Regions from separate parts of the Martinezella sp. CNPSo 3732 genome, predicted to be linked through region 1. Evidence: riboswitches for the same ligand, from Rfam matches in the RefSeq annotation. Region 1 holds a riboswitch; the other holds the start of a gene.

Region 1 (3,420 bases):
TATTTCTCGTTCTTGTCGATCAGGATGACGCGCTGCGCCGAGCCGATCGGAAAATTCTTGCGGAATTCCTCGATGCTCATGTCGATGCTGCCCGTATGCACGTCGGGGCGCATCATGCGGGCGACAGTGAGATTGCGGATCCAGCCGACGTCGTGGGCGCTGCGGATGCTCTCGCCACGCAAGTGGAAGCGCCATGTGGCGAAGGAGTAGCCGAAGGTCGTGCGCACCACGAGCGACGAGGTGATGACGGCGGCCAGCACCAGAGCAGTGATCGGAAAGTCCCCGGTGATTTCAAGCGCCAGGAAGGTCATGGTCAGCGGGCCGCCGATGATGGCAACAGCAAGCGAGCTCATGCCGACGACGGCATAGACGGCCGGCGTCAGCGTAGCGTGATCGAAATAGGGCGCGCAATAGGCGAAGATCTTGCCGAGCAGCGCGCCCATGAACAGCGAAGCGAAGAAGAGGCCGCCTCTGAAACCGGAGCCGATCGATATTGCGGAGGCGAGCGATTTCAGCAGGAATAGACCCGCCAAGGCGCCCAGCGTCACGTCCGTAGACAGATTGAGATGCAGCGCGCCATGGCCGGCCGAAAGGACTTGCGGCGAGATCAGCGCCAGTGTTCCGACGACCAGGCCGCCGAGCGCAGGCCGGAAAGGCGGCGCGATCGAGCTTTTGCGCGCCAGTTCCTCGACCCAGGCGACGCCCTGCATGATCAGGATGCCGATACCGGCGCAGAAGGCACCAAGCAGGATGGCCGGAAGATAATCCGCCGGAACGATCGTCCCGAAGTGATCGATATCGATGGCAAAGTCGTCGCCGGCAAGCAATCTTGCGATCATTGTGGATATCAGCGCCGAGACGACGACGGGTGTCAGGGTGACGATCGAATAGCTGCCGATGATCAGCTCGAAGGCATAGAAGGCGCCGGTGAGCGGCGCATTGAAGGCGGCTGCGATGGCGCCGGCGGCTCCGCAGCCGACGAGCATGCGCAGGTCAGCGCGGCGCATCTGCATCTTATAGCCGAATTTGGAGGCAATGCCGGCGGCGAGCTGCGTATACCCTGCTTCAAGCCCGACAGAGGCACCGAATCCATTCGAGATCAGATTCTGCACCGCGACGATGATGCTGTCGGTCAGCGACATGCGGCCGCCGTGCAGCGCATTGGCCTCGATCGGGTCGACCATCGGCTTCTTGCGCGTGCGCGATAATATGTAGAGCAATATGCCGAGAATGATGCCGCCGGCGATCGGCGCGATGAACAACACCGACTTGTCGGGGATCGCCATTGCCGCTGAGCTCAAGCGTTCATAGTCGGTTATGCCGTAGATGACGCTATGAAGCTTACGCGAGATATAGCTCATCGCGGTTACGGCGCAGCCGGATGCTATTCCCACTAACGCGCCGGCAAAAACAAGTCCCAATTCGCCACGACGCAGCAATGCCCTGAAGCGACCGAGATCGAATAGGACCGAGAAGACGCCGAGACGTCGCGGTTGGAATTTCTGCAGCATGGGAAGCGGACGATACGTTTTTACTCGAATGTGAGGGCTTACCCTCTATAAACTCCTAACATCAAAGAAATACGGCAAAAAAGCCGCTGGTTACATGGGAATTTTTGACCGATTTCGCAATCAGGTTGGCGCAGGTCGCATCCATGCCCTTGATTGACTTGAACTAAGTGAAAGCCTAATCATTGCGGCATAACGAATGGTTCCTGAGCGGCGATCTGTCGCATGGGATGAAAAGGGAATGTGAAGGGGCGGACCCAATCCGGGCGTTCTCATCACAGCCGACCCCGCGACTGTAGAGCGGTCAGGGTCTTTCGTTCGGTTTGAAGTCTATTCCGTTGATGGTTCGCATGGGGCGAACGGGGCGGGGCAGGCTCAAGTCGAAAAAGCCACTGGTGTGGCATCATGATCAACCGGGGCTGGACGCCTCTTATTCTACGAATCGTCCGCCTTTTCATGATGGATGCCGGGAAGGCGAGAAAGATCCGCTGGCGCACGATCGGGGGCGACCGGTTTTGGTCTGCCCCCGTCGCGGCGCCTTATCCGCGAGCCAGGAGACCTGCCATGCGTGCCGGGCGCAGAGCCTGTTCTGGGACGTAAGTTCCGCTGCCAGCACGGAGGTTGTCATGGCGCAAGACGAATTTTCGGCGTATAGGCGCCCGTTTCCCGGTTCCAGCGACATGCTGCCGACCTCCGCTTTTGCGTGGGAGCGGACATAGCGCATGTCGACTTCAATTTCCCAAGCGATCTTCGTCCTTGGCGGCGCGCGTTCCGGCAAATCCAGGTTTGCCGAATCTCTGATTTCGGACACTGGTCTCGAACGTCACTATGTGGCGACGGGACGCGCATGGGACGACGAGATGCGCGAGCGCATCGCCCAGCATCGTGCCGACCGCGGCGATCTATGGCAGACGCATGAGGAGCCGATGGATCTCGTCGGGCAGCTAGCCGCCATTGACGCCGAGGGGCGGGCAGTGCTTGTCGACTGCCTGACGCTATGGGTCACCAATCTGATGATGGCCGAGCGAGACATGGCGGCGGAATTTGCCGCTCTCACTGCATTTCTGCCAACTGCACGATCATGGCTCGTTTTCGTCTCCAACGAGGTGGGCTTGGGAATCGTGCCGGAAAATCGCATGGCGCGGGAATTTCGCGATCATGCCGGCCGCCTGCACCAGATGGTCGCGGCGGCGAGTGCCGAAGTTTATCTTATCGCAGCGGGCCTGCCGCTGAAAATGAAGGGTTGATCCATATGAACCAGGAAAAGATTCCCGCCACCGTCATCACCGGCTTCCTGGGAGCCGGCAAGACGACGATGATCCGCAACCTCCTGCAGAATACAGGCGGCAAAAAGATCGCGCTGATCATCAACGAATTCGGCGATCTCGGCGTCGATGGCGATGTGCTCAAGGGCTGCGGCGCGGAGAACTGTACGGAAGACGATATCATAGAGCTGACCAACGGCTGCATCTGCTGCACCGTCGCCGACGACTTCATCCCCACCATGACGAAGCTTCTGGAGCGCGATGCGCGCCCGGACCACATCGTCATCGAGACCTCGGGCCTTGCTCTGCCGCAGCCGCTGGTCGCTGCCTTCAACTGGCCTGATATCCGCACCCACGTGACCGTGGACGGCGTCATCACCGTCGTCGACAGCGCCGCCGTTGCCGCCGGCCGCTTTGCCGACGATCACGACGCTGTCGAGGCTGCCCGCGTCGAGGACGACTCGCTGGACCACGAAAGCCCGATCGAGGAACTGTTCGAAGATCAGCTGACCTGTGCCGATCTGATCGTGCTCAACAAGACAGATCTGATCGACATCGACGGACTCGGCCGTGTGCGCGCCGAGGTTGCCTCGCGCACCGCCCGAAAGCCGACAATCATCGAAGCAAAGAACGGCGATGTGCCGGCC
Region 2 (3,420 bases), on a different contig from region 1:
GCGATGCCGGCGGTTTCGAAGATTTCCGCGACGCGCTCGGTCGCCGGCTTCCATTCCTGGTTCGTGTATTTGTCGAAATATTCACCGGAAGCGTATTTCGAATTCTCGAAGCCCTTGAAGCTTTGGCCGCGCTCGACAGCAAGCAGGTTCGAGGCGCGAATGGCGTGGTAGGTGACCGTGTAGAAATAGATGTTGGTGAAGTCGACGCCTTCTTCCGAACCGTAGAAAATGCGCTCGCGGGCGAGATAGCCGTGCAGGTTCATCTGGCCGAGGCCGATCGCATGGCTTTCGTCATTGCCCTTCTCGATCGAGGGTACGGAGGAGATATGGCTCATGTCCGAGACGGCCGTCAGCGCACGGATCGACATTTCGATCGTCTTGCCGAAATCCGGGCTGTCCATTGCGGCAGCAATATTCAGAGAACCGAGATTGCAGGAGATGTCCCTGCCCATATGCTTGTAGGACAGGTCATCGTTGTATGCGCTGGATTCGCTGACCTGCAGGATTTCCGAGCAGAGATTGCTCATGGTGATGCGGCCGGCAACCGGATTGGCGCGGTTCACCGTGTCCTCGAACATGATGTAGGGATAGCCGCTTTCGAACTGGATTTCGGCGATCACCTGGAAGAATTCGCGCGCCTTGATCTTCTTCTTGCGGATGCGGCTGTCGGCCACCATCTCGCGATACTTCTCCGTCACCGAAATCTCGGTAAATGGCACGCCATAAACGCGCTCCACATCATAGGGCGAGAATAGGTACATATCCTCGTTGTTCTTCGCGAGCTCGAAAGTAATGTCCGGAATGACCACGCCGAGCGACAGTGTCTTGATGCGGATCTTCTCGTCGGCATTTTCGCGCTTGGTATCGAGGAAGCGCATGATGTCGGGATGGTGAGCGTTGAGATAGACAGCGCCCGCGCCCTGCCGCGCCCCAAGCTGGTTGGCGTAGGAAAAGGAGTCTTCCAGCAGCTTCATGACGGGAATGATGCCGGACGACTGGTTCTCGATATGCTTGATCGGCGCACCGGCCTCACGGATGTTGGTGAGCGATAGCGCCACGCCACCGCCGCGTTTCGAAAGCTGCAGTGCCGAGTTAATGGCGCGGCCGATCGATTCCATATTGTCTTCGACACGCAGCAGGAAGCAGGAGACCAGCTCACCACGCTGCTTTTTGCCGGCATTGAGAAAGGTCGGCGTTGCCGGCTGGAAGCGTCCAGAAATGATCTCGTCGACCAGATCGCGCGCAATCTGCTCGCTGCCCTGCGCCAGCGTCAGCGCGACCATGCAGATGCGGTCTTCATAACGCTCAAGATAGCGCTTTCCGTCAAAGGTCTTCAGCGTGTAGCTGGTGTAGTATTTAAAGGCGCCGAGGAAGGTCGGAAAACGGAATTTCTTCGCATAGGCGTGATCGAAGAGATCGCGCACGAAATTGAAGGAATACTGATCCAGCACCTCCTGCTCGTAGTAGCCTTCCCTCACCAGATAATCGAGCTTTTCCCTGAGGTTATGGAAGAAGACCGTGTTCTGATTGACGTGCTGGAGGAAGTATTGCTTGGCCGCCATACGATCCTTGTCGAGCTGGATCTTTCCGTGCTCGTCATAGAGGTTCAGCATGGCGTTCAGTGCGTGATAATCCAATGCTGGTTCCGCCGCCTTGGCTGGCCGATCATTCGTGGTAGCAGAAAAAGTGCTCTGCGGTTTTTCGCCCGCGTCCCGCAACAAAGAAGAGCTTAGCGTATCCAAAATCGTTCCAATCCCTGTCTGACATTGGCGACATCCTCATCCGTGCCCAGAAGTTCGAACCGATAGAGATACGGCACCTGGCATTTGGCAGAGATGATGTCGCCGGCGATCCCGTAGGTCGCGCCGAAGTTGCTGTTGCCCGCGGCGATGACCCCGCGGATGTTCGAACGGTTGCCCGCATCGTTGAGGAAGCGGATCACCTGCTTGGGCACGGCCCCTTTGCCACCGTCGCCGCAATAGGTCGGGACGATCAGGACATAGGGCGAGGTCGTTCGAAATTCGTCTCCCGCGGCAAGCGGGATACGAGCAGCCGGCAATGCGAGCTTCGTAACGAAGCGATGGGTATTTTCCGACCGGCTGGAGAAATAGACGATCTCGCCCACCGCCCGGCTCCTTAAGCGAGAGCGCTGATCATGTCGGGACGGAAGCCGGCCCAATGCAACTCCCCGGCGACGACAACCGGAACCTGGCGATAGCCGAGACCCTGCACCAGCTCATAGGCGGCGGCATCGGTCGATACGTCGACGATGGTGTAGTCGATGCCTTGGCGATCAAGCGCGCGGGTCGTGGCTGTGCACTGGACGCAGGCGGGCTTGCTGTAGACGGTGATGCTCATGAGATATCCTCGTATGGATGGGCACGGAAAATCGCTCGGGCATCGGATGATGCCCGCTCGGCGGGTGAAAAGTGGAGCAAACCTAGCCGGCGGCCGGACGCATTTAAGCGGCCGTCACTCGCGCGGGCGACTATAGATACTCAGGAACATGGACTTCACCCCGAAGTTATCAGCGGGATCTTCGAGGAAGCGAGGGCGGCCATTATGCCGCATGGACCATCGCTCGCCAGCCGGACACCCCGCCCGTGGACGTCAATGCTCAAGGCAGGTCTCCTGGCTCGCGGGTCATAACATTCGTCTTGCCTTCCCAAGACACACGGTCTCAGTGACGTCATCGAACGAATGCTCACCGCTCACAGTTGCGGGGGCAGCTCCGGCTTGGCGATCATCATGTTCGCCGACCGGATTCCCGTCTTAGCCTCCAATTCTTGCGAATCAGAAGAACCTCGAACACTATATATAGTATCTTCAGTTAAAATTGCGTCAACTGCTTCGATGGCCTCAAGCCAATTTCGATGTTGATGAATTCCGACAATCCCGCCTGCCGCGTGCACAGGGGCTGGACAGATGCAGCGTTACTTCATTACGGTGCACATGTAATGTTATTACATAAAGGACCCTTCATGCCGAACACAAGCTCTGGTATCCTCCTTGCAGCCTCATCCTTGGCTTGCGCCTTGCTGCTTCCCTTCTCATCGTTTGCCGACGACGAAAAGGAGACGGAAAGCTGGCGACTATTCGTCGCCGATCACAGCCTGCCGATCGTCCGCGCGATCGATGCCTCAAGTGGCAAGGAAATCGGCCGGTTCGATCTTGACGGCTATGCCTCCCTGTCTCTCAGTCAATCCGGCCGCACCATATTTGCCGTGCAAGGCGAAAAGAATGTGGTCCACGCGATTGCGACCGGCATATCCCTCTCCGATCACGGCGAACATCGCGACATCGAGCTTTCCGATCCGAAACTGCTTCCAGCATCGATCAAGGGCGAAAAGCCTGGGCACGTGGTGACGCACGGCAACAATGTCGCGATCTTCTACGACCGCGACGACAAGTTCGATCTCC

The links. A riboswitch is a leader RNA that binds a small molecule or an ion and turns the genes downstream of it on or off. The one in region 1 is predicted to bind cobalamin.
Region 2: it holds a riboswitch for cobalamin, as region 1 does, so the genes downstream of both, nrdH (glutaredoxin-like protein NrdH) here and cobU (bifunctional adenosylcobinamide kinase/adenosylcobinamide-phosphate guanylyltransferase) in region 1, are expected to answer to the same signal.

What each region holds. Positions count from the first base shown of each region.
Region 1 is NZ_JBXSOO010000008.1:12,127-15,546, forward strand. Features, by position in the region: gene AC13RM_RS15665 (chloride channel protein) at 1-1,511, opposite strand, end outside; cobalamin riboswitch at 1,692-2,089, shown strand; gene cobU (bifunctional adenosylcobinamide kinase/adenosylcobinamide-phosphate guanylyltransferase) at 2,231-2,755, shown strand; gene cobW (cobalamin biosynthesis protein CobW) at 2,761-3,420, shown strand, end outside.
Region 2 is NZ_JBXSOO010000014.1:43,163-46,582, reverse strand. Features, by position in the region: gene nrdE (class 1b ribonucleoside-diphosphate reductase subunit alpha) at 1-1,721, opposite strand, end outside; gene nrdI (class Ib ribonucleoside-diphosphate reductase assembly flavoprotein NrdI) at 1,730-2,125, opposite strand; gene nrdH (glutaredoxin-like protein NrdH) at 2,137-2,358, opposite strand; cobalamin riboswitch at 2,605-2,822, opposite strand; gene AC13RM_RS21150 (hypothetical protein) at 2,982-3,420, shown strand, end outside.